DNA from 2 places in the Bacillus sp. 41-22 genome. Region 2 is predicted to be linked to the other one. Evidence: a T-box and tRNA genes for the amino acid it is inferred to sense, from the RefSeq annotation. Region 2 holds a T-box; the other holds one or more tRNA genes.

Region 1 (6,430 bases), 600 kb from region 2:
TTACAGAATGAGCGAATTTCGCTTTTTCTTCTTCATTTAGCTCAAGTTCTACGATTTCACGTACACCTTCGCGGTTAATAACAGCTGGAACACCTACGAAAGCATCTTTCTCACCATATTGACCTTCAAGGTATGCCGATACAGTTAATACGCTGTTCTCGTTGCTTAAGATTGCTTTAGTTACACGAAGTAGTGACATACCGATTCCGTAGTAAGTTGCGCCTTTACGCTCAATAATGTGGTAAGCTGCATCGCGTACATTTTCAAAGATTTTATCTAAATCTTCTTGGTTATACTGTTCGTTGTTCGCTAAGATTGTTTCTAGTTTTTGTACACCTACAGTAGCGTGGCTCCATACTGGAAGTTCAGTGTCACCGTGCTCACCAACGATGTAAGCATGAACGTTACGTGGATCTACATCTAAGTAGTCACCTAACATGTAACGGAAACGAGCAGAGTCTAAAGTAGTACCAGAACCGATTACGCGCTCTTTCGGTAAACCAGATTCTTTCCAAGTTACGTAAGTTAAAATATCAACTGGGTTAGTTGCGATTAAGAAGATTCCATCGAATCCGCTATCCATAATACCGCGAACGATTTGTTTAAAGATCTTTGTATTTTTCTCAACTAAGTCTAAACGAGTTTCACCTGGCTTTTGTGGTAATCCAGCAGTGATAACTACTAAATCTGCATCTTTACAATCTGCATAGCTACCGCTCCAAACTTTTGTTGGTGCTGGAGAGAATGGTACCGCATGGCTTAAGTCCATTGCTTCTCCTTCTGCTTTTGCTTCATTAACATCTACTAGTACGAATTCTTCAGCTACACCTTGGTTGATCATTGAGTAAGCGTAACTACAACCTACAGCTCCTGTTCCTACTAATACTACGCGATTGATACCTTTTTTCATGTTAATTTCCCCTTTCAATTGTTTATATCTATTTTTTATTATTGTTTAAGTAATTAATTAAAATACTAATTTAATGTTGTTTAACTTCTTTACATACATATTGTAGCACGGATTATTGTGAATTCCTTCACAAATTATGACCTATTTGTGAACTTTTTCACATAGAGTGTAAAGTTATTAGAGTGCGGGTGAAATCCATCTCAATGGAGGCGTTTTCTTTAGATTGTGAAAGGGTTTTTCTTAGGTTTTTTGTCGGTAAGTGAAATTATATCGACGATTATTTAAATATATCAACGATTTTTAGAATATATCTACCGTAACTCAAAATATATCAACGATTCGACAAGGAATATCGACTTACCGACAAAACCCTATAATAATAACAGCATAAAGAAGCTGCCTTCAGTAGATCACCTATTGAAAGACAGCTTCTGGATTAAAGCGTTGATTCAGTCCTTCTGAGCTCATAAGTACACCTGTAGAAACTTCTAACTGACTGCACAATTGTATGCAATTTCTTGACTGAGCCATACGCAAAGGGCAATGAGTTCGTTTGCTTGATACTTGCTAGATCGCTGTATAAAACCAACTTGTTTGGCGATCTCTTGTAGGACTACTGGAGCTCTTGTGCGAAAAGGTTCAGTTCATTTGAAATGATAGACTTCATCAAAAACGCCATCCTTTCTGTATAATTCTACAAAAAGAATAGCGTTTTTTTGATTACATGGATACAAATTTATCTTAGCTTGATAGTGATGTTTTTTCCATACACATCAAGTTAACACAACGTCACTTATTAACAGTCAATAGACATGGAAACCTAGCAAAGCCCTTCAATTATTGTAGTAAAACAGTCATTTTTAAATCTTCAGAACCTCCATTTTTTAAAGTATCATTTTGACCACTAAGATACGTAGGTTTAATTGTTAAGGATTTTGGAGGATTATCCATTGGTGGAAGAGCTAAAACAATATGGTGTCCGTAGAGTCCCGTGCTACCAACTTGCAAGCTGACTCCTTCGTAGATTTTTCCTTTAACATCAGTGACAGTATAATCAAGTGCTGGCCAACTATCATTAGCTTCCATTTCTTTTGGATAATCAAAGGTCAAATCAATCCTCGTTGAAAGTGAAGAAAAAGTTACTTGATCTACTGTTAATGCATACAGATTATCTTTCGTTAATGTTTTTATATTAGGAGTAAATTTACGAATCTCACCTTCAACTTTTGTAAGAGGAAATGCTACATTCCATGTTCCTGCTTTTCCAAATAAATCTTCTCCATGGACGGAAACATCAATTTTATCACCAAATTCACCGTAATTAGCCAGAGTGAATTCATGCTGCTCAATAATGGTGTTTCGTCCTTTTGACTTCTGTGAAGTAGAACTAATTGCAGCTCTGACTTCTTTCCCATTAATGGTTACATAACTAAATCCAGCTTTCTCTTCATTGCTATTGGAAATAGTATTTTCTCCTTTGTATTCCACCGTGATCACTAAACGTCCGCCATCGTAAACTGCTTCTTTCACATTCATCGTTAAACCACTATGGTTATCTTGTCTTTCAATTGATGTAGCAAGCTCATCCTTTTCAATTTTATCAGAAGCAATATCATTAAATTGTGCATAAATGGGGCCTATAACTGGAACACTCGATAAAGTCTTTGCCATAGCAGGAGAAATGAATCCAAAACCTAAGAGAGAAACACATATTCCACAAGCAACAAGACTAGAATACTTGATTGTTTTTTTTCTACGGTATTGATTTTTCTTAGCTTGAAGCATGGCTGTTTTTTCTCTTTGAATTAACCGGTCTTCTGGTATAGGAATATCATTGATATGGTGATTAAATTCTTCTTTATTCATAACTATATCCCTCCTTTAAAATGGGGCGTAAGGCTTGCTTTGCTCGATGTAATTGAGATTTTACCGTTCCTTCTGGAGAGTTAAGAACCTCAGCAATTTCCTTAATAGATAAATCGTGATAATACCTTAATAAAATAATAGTTTTGTAAGTAGGATCTAAGAAATTAAATGCCTCGGTTAAATCCAATGATTGTTCTAATTTATTCATGCTTTCTTCTGTACATAAATTAGCAAATATTTCATCATTCGCAACAAATTGTCTAGAGGATTTTCTTACAAAATCAATGGATTTAAAAACAAGAATTTTGGTAATCCAACTTTGAAATTTCTCCGGCTTTTTTAATTTTCTCAGTGAAAGATATGCTTCATAAATTGTTTCTTGGTATATATCCAGTGCATCTTGTTCATTTCTTACATAAGAATAGGCTGTTCGATATAATTTCGGGCGAACAAAAGTAATAAGTTGTTCAAATGCTTGATCATTTCCTCTTGTTGCTTGTTTTACTAGATAGGCTATGTCCATTTTTATTTCTTCCTCCCTTTACTAATATAGTCGAATGAGAGGATAAAAAGGTTGCAAAAATAAGTGCATATACATAAATCTCCTACAACTTATTGCAATGATTAATATCCAGCATTAAAGAAAAGACACCAGAAATCCAGATAGAAATAAGAGCCAAATATATAGCTTGTTCATACCAAATTTAAAGTAAAAAAGATCTCCCAAAACGGAAAAACGAGCTGAATTCTCATAAATAACTGTAAAAAAGGTAAAATTCTCGTTATGGGGGTGTCTTAAAATCTTAGCTTGATGGGCATGTGATGTTAGCTCTATTTTAAGCAAATATCTATAAATACTTTTTGATGTTTCTATAATAAGCTTTTCATACTCCATCGCTCTCTCTTTTCTATTAGTTAGACGATTCAAATAGAAAAAAGTATACAAGAAATCCATAAAAAAAAAGCAGACTATTCAAAGTCCACTTTTATACAACAAAAAAGAGATAGCAGATTATGCTATCTCTTTTAGTATGACCCGTACGGGATTCGAACCCGTGTTACCGCCGTGAAAGGGCGGTGTCTTAACCACTTGACCAACGGGCCAAAATCTGGCAGAGAAGAAGGGATTCGAACCCTCGCACCGCGTTCGCGATCTACTCCCTTAGCAGGGGAGCCCCTTGAGCCACTTGGGTACTTCTCTATAATATGGCTCCGCAGGTAGGACTCGAACCTACGACCGATCGGTTAACAGCCGATAGCTCTACCACTGAGCTACTGCGGAATAATTATGGTGGGCCTAAATGGACTCGAACCATCGACCTCACGCTTATCAGGCGTGCGCTCTAACCAGCTGAGCTATAGGCCCATAATAGATAAGCGGGTGAAGAGAATCGAACTCTCGACCAGAGCTTGGAAGGCTCTTGTTTTACCACTAAACTACACCCGCATTAAATTAAAAATGGTGAGCCATGAAGGATTCGAACCTTCGACCCTCTGATTAAAAGTCAGATGCTCTACCAACTGAGCTAATGGCTCATTTTGAAAGTGGTGCCGGCTAGAGGACTTGAACCCCCAACCTACTGATTACAAGTCAGTTGCTCTACCAATTGAGCTAAGCCGGCTTGCGATTTCAAAATGGTGGCTCGGGACGGAATCGAACCGCCGACACGAGGATTTTCAGTCCTCTGCTCTACCGACTGAGCTACCGAGCCTTTATGTAAAAAAATGGCGGTCCCGACCGGGGTCGAACCGGCGATCTCCTGCGTGACAGGCAGGCATGTTAACCACTACACCACGGGACCATTTGGTTGCGGGGACAGGATTTGAACCTGCGACCTTCGGGTTATGAGCCCGACGAGCTACCGTACTGCTCCACCCCGCGATGATATAATATTTAATTTAGAAAAAATGGAGGAGGTAGAGGGATTCGAACCCCCGCGCGACTCTCGCCGCCTGTCGGTTTTCAAGACCGATCCCTTCAGCCGAACTTGGGTATACCTCCGAGATATGAACTTTGAGTGGTGGACCTTGTAGGACTCGAACCTACGACCGGACGGTTATGAGCCGTCTGCTCTAACCAGCTGAGCTAAAGGTCCTTTATGGTAGCGGCGGAGGGGATCGAACCCCCGACCTCACGGGTATGAACCGTACGCTCTAGCCAGCTGAGCTACACCGCCATAAGTTATATTCAAATAAGTGGAGCCTAGCGGGATCGAACCGCTGACCTCCTGCGTGCAAGGCAGGCGCTCTCCCAGCTGAGCTAAGGCCCCATATTTTGAAAATATCGGGAAGACAGGATTTGAACCTGCGACCCCCTGGTCCCAAACCAGGTGCTCTACCAAGCTGAGCCACTTCCCGTTAATAAAAAACGCGCCCGAGAGGAGTCGAACCCCTAACCTCTTGATCCGTAGTCAAACGCTCTATCCAATTGAGCTACGGGCGCATATGGTGCCGAGGGCGGGGGTCGAACCCGCACGGTGGTCACCCACCGCAGGATTTTAAGTCCTGTGCGTCTGCCTGTTCCGCCACCCCGGCATGTCATACTGAAAATTGGAGCGGAAGACGGGATTCGAACCCGCGACCCCAACCTTGGCAAGGTTGTATTCTACCACTGAACTACTTCCGCAAGACATGTTTGAGTTATTTTATTAAAAGTGCGGGTGAAGGGAGTCGAACCCCCACGCCAAAGGCGCTAGATCCTAAGTCTAGTGCGTCTGCCAATTCCGCCACACCCGCATATTATAATTTAAAAAGAAAAAATGGGGCGACTGATGGGAATTGAACCCACGAGTGCCGGAGCCACAATCCGGTGCGTTAACCACTTCGCCACAACCGCCATGATTTTCTGGTGCCGACTAGAGGACTTGAACCCCCAACCTACTGATTACAAGTCAGTTGCTCTACCAATTGAGCTAAGTCGGCTAAATGGTGGAGGATGACGGGATCGAACCGCCGACCCCCTGCTTGTAAGGCAGGTGCTCTCCCAGCTGAGCTAATCCTCCGAATTGCCTGGCAACGTCCTACTCTCACAGGGACAAGGTCCCAACTACCATCGGCGCTAGAGAGCTTAACTTCCGTGTTCGGTATGGGAACGGGTGTGACCTCTCTGCCATCATTACCAGACTGTATTCATTTAAGACAAGAATTATCATAACTTATTCGACATTTAAAGTCAACAAGTTTTTTATATTCTTTCAAAACTAGATAACATTGCTTCATATTATATGGTTAAGTCCTCGATCTATTAGTATTCGTCAGCTCCACATGTCACCATGCTTCCACCTCGAACCTATCAACCTGATCATCTTTCAGGGATCTTACTAGCTTACGCTATGGGAAATCTCATCTTGAGGGGGGCTTCATGCTTAGATGCTTTCAGCACTTATCCCTTCCGCACATAGCTACCCAGCTATGCCCTTGGCAGAACAACTGGTACACCAGCGGTGCGTCCATCCCGGTCCTCTCGTACTAAGGACAGCTCCTCTCAAATTTCCTGCGCCCACGACGGATAGGGACCGAACTGTCTCACGACGTTCTGAACCCAGCTCGCGTACCGCTTTAATGGGCGAACAGCCCAACCCTTGGGACCGACTACAGCCCCAGGATGCGATGAGCCGACATCGAGGTGCCAAACCTCCCCGTCGATGTGGACTC
Region 2 (6,430 bases):
TTCAAGTACACCAGGCACTACTTCACACTGATGATTAAAACGCTCATCAGTTAAAAGATTCATCAACGTACCTGCACATCCACCTTTCGGATCGCTCGCACCATATACAACCCGTTTTATACGCGATAAAACAATTCCCCCTGCACACATTGGGCAAGGTTCTAATGTTACATATAACGTTGCATCTTCTAAACGCCATGTCCCTAATTTTTTGCAAGCTTCATCAATAGCTAAGAGTTCGGCGTGAGCTATTGATCTCTGTTCAGTTTCTCTTAAGTTATGTGCGACACTAATCACTTCACCATCTAGCACAATTACAGCACCAATTGGTACCTCTTGTATCGCCTCCGCCTTCTTCGCTTCCTCTATTGCTAACTGCATAAAATATATATCTCGCTCCATAATATAGTCCTTTCACCAAAAATAAAATACACTTTTTCATTTCTTGCAGGTGGGATAACTTTTACAAATTCAATCCAACCTAAAGAAGAAAGAGAGGGAATTACATATGAAAAATACCGCCTTACTCATTATCGATATGATTAATGATTTTCAATTCTCCCACGGACACATCCTGGCACAGAAATGTGAAATTATAAAGAACCCCATTTTACAATTAAAGGACACCATGAAATCATTGGGCTATCCAATAATTTATGTCAATGATCACTATCAACTTTGGAGATCTGATATTGATCAACTTATCACCCATTGTACAAATGAGTATAGTAAAAATATTATCGAGGCCATTGCTCCGCATACTGACGATTACATTTTTATTAAACCACATTACTCTGCTTTTTATGAAACACCTTTGAATTCTTTATTAGGTTATTTAAAAATCGAAAATCTCATTTTAACAGGAATTGCCGGGAACATATGCATCCTTTTTACAGCTAATGATGCCCATATGAGAAATTATACACTTTATGTACCACGGGATTGCATCGCTTCTAATAACGAGCAAGATAATGAACATGCTTTAAAAATAATGGAAGCCACATTAAAGGCAAATATTGTACCGTCATCCCAAATAAAATTTAATTAATACATATCTATTTTCTAACTTTTTATATCAAATTAGTCCGCTCGCTCCCCTCTTGTGCTACAATAATTCTGTTTTGTGTTTTTAGTAGTCACGGTAAATCACTGATTGAAAGGAGGAAACAGCGTGACCGGAGTACCATTTATCACGGTTGAAGGACCAATTGGTGTTGGAAAAACTTCACTTGCGAAGGAACTTTCAACTCACATGCAACTCCACTTACTAAAAGAGATTGTTGATGAAAATCCTTTTTTAGGAAAATTCTACGAAGACATCGACGAATGGAGTTTTCAAACAGAGATGTTCTTTCTTTGTAATAGATACAAACAACTAGAGGATATTAACATAAAGTATTTGAATCAAAGAAAGCCTGTAGTAGCAGATTATCATATATTTAAAAATTTAATTTTTGCATCCCGTACATTAAAAGATTCTCAATATGACAAGTACATGCAAATTTATCGCATTCTTACGCAAGATATGCCTGTGCCAAATGTCATCGTTTATTTAACAGCGAGCCTAGAAACATTACAAAAACGAATTGCCATGCGCGGAAGAGAATTCGAAAAAAATATGGATCCAAATTACTTGCTACAGCTTACAAAAGATTACGAAACAGCAATGGATGCTTTCAAAAAGGACCATCCAGATATTCCAGTATTGAAATTTAATGGAGACGATATGGATTTTGTAAGAAATCATGATGATTTAAATGTCATCTTATCAGCTCTTCAAAATACTCTCTTGAAGGAGTCGAAATAACAATGAATTTAAGGCAAAAATATGATATACCAAATGATGCAGTTATCACTATTGCTGGAACAGTAGGTGTCGGTAAATCAACTATGACAACTGCATTGGCTAACGCTTTAGGTTATCGTACATCTTTTGAAAAAGTAGATTCCAACCCATATTTGGACAAGTTCTATGCTGATTTCACACGCTGGAGCTTTCACTTACAAGTGTACTTTTTAGCAGAACGATTTAAAGAACAAAAAAGAATTTTCGAATATGGTGGCGGTTTTGTTCAAGACCGTTCTATCTATGAGGACACTGGTATTTTCGCAAAAATGCATTACGAAAAGGGTACAATGACTGAAACTGATTATGAGACATACAAAGGGTTATTTGATGCTATGGTCATGACTCCTTACTTCCCTCATCCAGACTTATTAATTTACCTAGAAGGTTCTTTTGATGATATTGTCGATCGTATTCAAGAAAGAGGACGTCCCATGGAGCAGCAAACACCAATTGAATATTGGAAAGAGATGCATGGACGTTACGATAACTGGATTAATAACTTTAATTCATGCCCTGTTTTACGATTAAACATTAATGAATACGATATTTTAAAAGATGGCGATTCAATCGAACCAATCATTAAAAAAATTGGACATTTTTTAAAACAAACACGTAAACTTGTAAAATAAAAAACCCGTGCATATGCACGGGTTTTCCTATGAAATTACTTTTTCTTTTTTGTCGGAGCAATAATTTCACTCTCTGGCTTTCCAGCATTAATACGCTGACGAACAGTACTCGTACTAATATCATATGTTTCAGCAATCTCTTTAACAGTCAATTCTTTCCCATTAATTACTGCTGTTAGTAATTTCCCTGTACGTTTTGGAGTTACTTCTTTTTGCACAGCTGGTTTTTCAGCTTCTTTTGGTACCTCTACTTTTTTTGCAACCTGTTTTACATCACAAGTGCAACCACAAAGTTTACGGAATGTATCATCACTTATAATGCGCGACACATTTGCACCACTGTTTAAAATTCTATTGTTCTTACAGACAGGACATTGTACATAATATAAAGTTTTTCCATCTAAAGGAAACGTTTGTATAATAAGATCCATGTTAACTCCTTTCATATCTATGAAGATAATCATCGGAATATGAGTGTGTAATAAGGACACTATATCCTTACATCATACTTTATGATTGGTTTTAAAATAAAAACTCGTTACGTGTTGGTAACGAGTTCTCCAATCTCCACTTATATGCGCTGTTGTCAATTATATCTGGAGGAGGTAGAGGGATTCGAACCCCCGCGCGACTCTCGCCGCCTGTCGGTTTTCAAGACCGATCCCTTCAGCCAGACTTGGGTATACCTCCATATTGACATCAAATATAATATCAAAAGAAAAACAGTTAGTCAACCCTACTATAATAAATTATGAGGAAAGGGGAATTTTACTTCCCCTCTCCTTTATGACACTGCTGACAACGTCCATAATTACCAATCACTCATACCGATGAATGTTTTAACTTATTTAATAACTGTTTTTCCTCCCATATAAGGGCGAAGAACTTCTGGAATTATAATTGTACCATCTTCTTGTTGGTAGTTCTCTAAAATAGCTGCCACTGTACGTCCAATTGCAAGACCAGATCCATTTAGTGTATGAACATGTTCCGGTTTACCATTTGGCTCACGACGGAAACGGATATTCGCGCGTCTCGCTTGGAATGCCTCAAAATTACTACAAGAAGAAATTTCACGATATGTACCATAGCTTGGAATCCATACTTCAATATCGTATTTCTTCGCTGCTGTAAATCCTAAATCTCCTGTACACATGCTCATAACGCGATATGGCAACTCTAATAATTGTAACACGCGCTCTGCATCATTTGTTAATTTTTCTAACTCTTCGTAAGAATCTTCTGGTTTCACGAACTTCACAAGTTCAACTTTATTAAATTGATGTTGGCGAATTAAACCACGTGTATCACGACCAGCTGAACCTGCTTCAGAACGGAAGCATGAGCTAAACGCAGCATATCGTATCGGCAATTGCTCTTTACTCACAATCTCATCACGATGCATATTCGTTACAGGTACTTCAGCTGTTGGGATTAGGAAATAATCTTCACTTTCAATACGGAATGCATCTTCTTCAAACTTCGGAAGTTGTCCTGTTCCTGTCATACTTGCACGGTTTACCATATAAGGAGGCAATACTTCCTCATATCCATGCTCATCAGTATGAAGGTCAAGCATAAAGCTAATCAAAGCACGTTCTAATCTTGCACCAGCACCTTTGTAAAATACAAATCGGCTTCCTGTTACTTTCCCAGCACGTTCAAAATCTAAAATCCCTAAATCAGTAGCAAGGTCCCAATGTGGTTTTGGCTCATAAGTAAATTCTTTCACTTCTCCCCAAGTACGTGCTACTACGTTATCATCCTCTGTTTCACCTATTGGAGCAGATTCATGAGGGATATTTGGGATAGATAGCATTAATCTTTCTAAATCTTCTTCAACTGTACGAAGCTCATTATCAAGATCTTTTACTTTTTCCCCAACTTCACGCATTTCTAGAATTAGAGCTTCCGCATCTTTCTTTTCACGCTTTAATACTGAAATTTGTTGAGATACTTCGTTACGTTTACTTTTTAATTCTTCTGTTTGAACAAGTAGCTCTCTTCTTCTCGTATCAAGTTCTTCAAAGCGACCAAAATCCGTTAAATCTTCGCCTCTATGCTGTAATTTTGCTTTTACTTCTTCAAAATTCGTACGTAAAAATTTAATATCAAGCATTATATACTCCTCCTTTTATTTTATAAAACACAAAAAACTCCCGTCCCTATACAAAGGGACGGGAGTTAACCCGCGTTGCCACCCTAGTTGAAAGCATTACCGCTTTCCTCTCAAGTAGAAATAACGGCTCTTCACCGGGAATGTTTACTAATCAAAAGATATTCCACATTCCATTCCAGGATGGATTCACAAACTGTTTCTATCGATTTCCACCAACCATCGACTCTCTATAAGAAACAACATTTGTTACTACTTCCTATCAACACGCTTATTTTATAAAATTGTTATCATCAATTTACTATAATCTTATACAAGTTGCAAGTTACTTATACAACTTTTTTCATTTTCGCTTCTTTTACCATTTCTACAAAGTATGCTGTTACACGATGATCATCCGTTAATTCCGGATGGAAAGAAGCAGCTAAAAACGGCCCTTGCCTTACCGCTACCATTCGCTCGCCATGCGTAGAAAGTACTTCAACATCATCAGCTACATTTACAACATACGGAGCACGGATAAATACACCAACAAAGTCTTCTCCCACACCTTTCATTGAAAGTGCAGCTTCAAAACTATCTTTTTGGCGTCCGAACGCATTGCGCTCAACCGTAATATCCATAGCACCAATATGTGCTTCTTCATAGCCAATAAGTGTTTTCGCAAGAAGAATCATTCCTGCACATGTACCAAACATTGGTTTACCAGACTTCGCAAATGTACGAAGAGGCTCCATGAAAGCATACTTATCAATAAGACGGCGCATTGTTGTACTTTCACCGCCTGGTAAAATAAGACCATCAATCTCTTCAAGTTGCTCTACACGCTTTACAACAACAGCTTCTGCACCACTTGCCTCAACTGATTTTACATGCTCACGAACTGCACCTTGAAGACCTAGTACACCGATTTTCACCATTTTAAAGATCTCCTTTAATTACCATCCACGCTCTTGCATGCGTTGTTCTGGTAATAACGTTGAAATTTCGATACCTTTCATTGCATTACCTAATCCTTTAGAAAGGCTTGCAATTAGTTCGTAATCTTCATAATGAGTCGTTGCTTCAACGATTGCACGTGCAAATTTCTCTGGGTTCTCTGATTTGAAGATACCAGATCCAACAAATACACCATCAGCACCAAGTTGCATCATTAACGCTGCATCTGCTGGTGTTGCTACACCACCTGCTGCAAAGTTTACAACTGGCAGGCGACCAAGGCGTTTAATTTCAAGTAGTACTTCATAAGGAGCACCAGTATTTTTTGCATATGTCATTAACTCATCTTCACGTAGACTTGCAACTTGACGGATTTCTGCATTGACTTGGCGCATATGACGCACTGCCTCTACAATGTTTCCTGTTCCAGGTTCACCTTTTGTACGAAGCATAGCTGCACCTTCTGCAATACGACGTGCAGCTTCTCCGATATCGCGGCAACCACATACAAACGGAACTGTGTAATCACGTTTATTTAAATGGTATACTTCATCAGCAGGAGTCAATACTTCACTCTCATCGATATAGTCTACCCCTAATGATTCTAATACACGTGCTTCTACAAGGTGACCGATACGACATTTTGCCATAACCGGAATTGATACAGCACCCATAACTTCTTCAACAATTGTTGGATCTGCCATACGAGAAACGCCACCTGCTGCACGAATATCTGCAGGTACACGCTCTAATGCCATAACAGCAACTGCACCTGCCTCTTCTGCAATCCTTGCTTGCTCGGCGTTAACTACGTCCATAATAACGCCGCCTTTTTGCATTTCTGCCATTCCACGTTTTACACGTTCTGTCCCTGTTACATTTGTCATGTACAAAAAC

The links. A T-box is a leader RNA that pairs with one kind of tRNA and senses whether it is charged. The one in region 2 lies ahead of serS (serine--tRNA ligase), so its partner is inferred to be a tRNA-Ser.
Region 1: it encodes a tRNA-Ser, which carries the amino acid that the T-box ahead of serS (serine--tRNA ligase) is inferred to sense. The anticodon was not compared.

Annotation. Positions count from the first base shown of each region.
Region 1 is NZ_CP084035.1:4,682,128-4,688,557, forward strand. Features, by position in the region: gene LCF45_RS24060 (L-lactate dehydrogenase) at 1-910, opposite strand, end outside; partial or broken gene LCF45_RS24065 (IS4 family transposase) at 1,334-1,577, opposite strand; gene LCF45_RS24070 (DUF4179 domain-containing protein) at 1,748-2,776, opposite strand; gene LCF45_RS24075 (sigma-70 family RNA polymerase sigma factor) at 2,769-3,299, opposite strand; partial or broken gene LCF45_RS27095 (RNA polymerase subunit sigma-70) at 3,609-3,671, opposite strand; tRNA gene LCF45_RS24080 (tRNA-Glu) at 3,809-3,880, opposite strand; tRNA gene LCF45_RS24085 (tRNA-Ser) at 3,887-3,977, opposite strand; tRNA gene LCF45_RS24090 (tRNA-Asn) at 3,984-4,058, opposite strand; tRNA gene LCF45_RS24095 (tRNA-Ile) at 4,066-4,142, opposite strand; tRNA gene LCF45_RS24100 (tRNA-Gly) at 4,153-4,223, opposite strand; tRNA gene LCF45_RS24105 (tRNA-Lys) at 4,237-4,312, opposite strand; tRNA gene LCF45_RS24110 (tRNA-Thr) at 4,323-4,398, opposite strand; tRNA gene LCF45_RS24115 (tRNA-Phe) at 4,413-4,488, opposite strand; tRNA gene LCF45_RS24120 (tRNA-Asp) at 4,503-4,578, opposite strand; tRNA gene LCF45_RS24125 (tRNA-Met) at 4,582-4,658, opposite strand; tRNA gene LCF45_RS24130 (tRNA-Ser) at 4,686-4,778, opposite strand; tRNA gene LCF45_RS24135 (tRNA-Ile) at 4,796-4,872, opposite strand; tRNA gene LCF45_RS24140 (tRNA-Met) at 4,877-4,953, opposite strand; tRNA gene LCF45_RS24145 (tRNA-Ala) at 4,974-5,046, opposite strand; tRNA gene LCF45_RS24150 (tRNA-Pro) at 5,061-5,134, opposite strand; tRNA gene LCF45_RS24155 (tRNA-Arg) at 5,146-5,219, opposite strand; tRNA gene LCF45_RS24160 (tRNA-Leu) at 5,223-5,311, opposite strand; tRNA gene LCF45_RS24165 (tRNA-Gly) at 5,328-5,402, opposite strand; tRNA gene LCF45_RS24170 (tRNA-Leu) at 5,432-5,512, opposite strand; tRNA gene LCF45_RS24175 (tRNA-His) at 5,537-5,612, opposite strand; tRNA gene LCF45_RS24180 (tRNA-Thr) at 5,623-5,698, opposite strand; tRNA gene LCF45_RS24185 (tRNA-Val) at 5,703-5,778, opposite strand; rRNA gene rrf (5S ribosomal RNA) at 5,784-5,899, opposite strand; rRNA gene LCF45_RS24195 (23S ribosomal RNA) at 6,001-6,430, opposite strand, start outside.
Region 2 is NZ_CP084035.1:18,118-24,547, reverse strand. Features, by position in the region: gene tadA (tRNA adenosine(34) deaminase TadA) at 1-402, opposite strand, end outside; gene LCF45_RS00110 (cysteine hydrolase family protein) at 509-1,048, shown strand; gene LCF45_RS00105 (deoxynucleoside kinase) at 1,172-1,807, shown strand; gene LCF45_RS00100 (deoxynucleoside kinase) at 1,810-2,478, shown strand; gene LCF45_RS00095 (sigma factor-like helix-turn-helix DNA-binding protein) at 2,514-2,909, opposite strand; tRNA gene LCF45_RS00090 (tRNA-Ser) at 3,076-3,168, opposite strand; gene serS (serine--tRNA ligase) at 3,323-4,597, opposite strand; T-box leader at 4,649-4,869, opposite strand; gene pdxT (pyridoxal 5'-phosphate synthase glutaminase subunit PdxT) at 4,924-5,514, opposite strand; gene pdxS (pyridoxal 5'-phosphate synthase lyase subunit PdxS) at 5,533-6,420, opposite strand.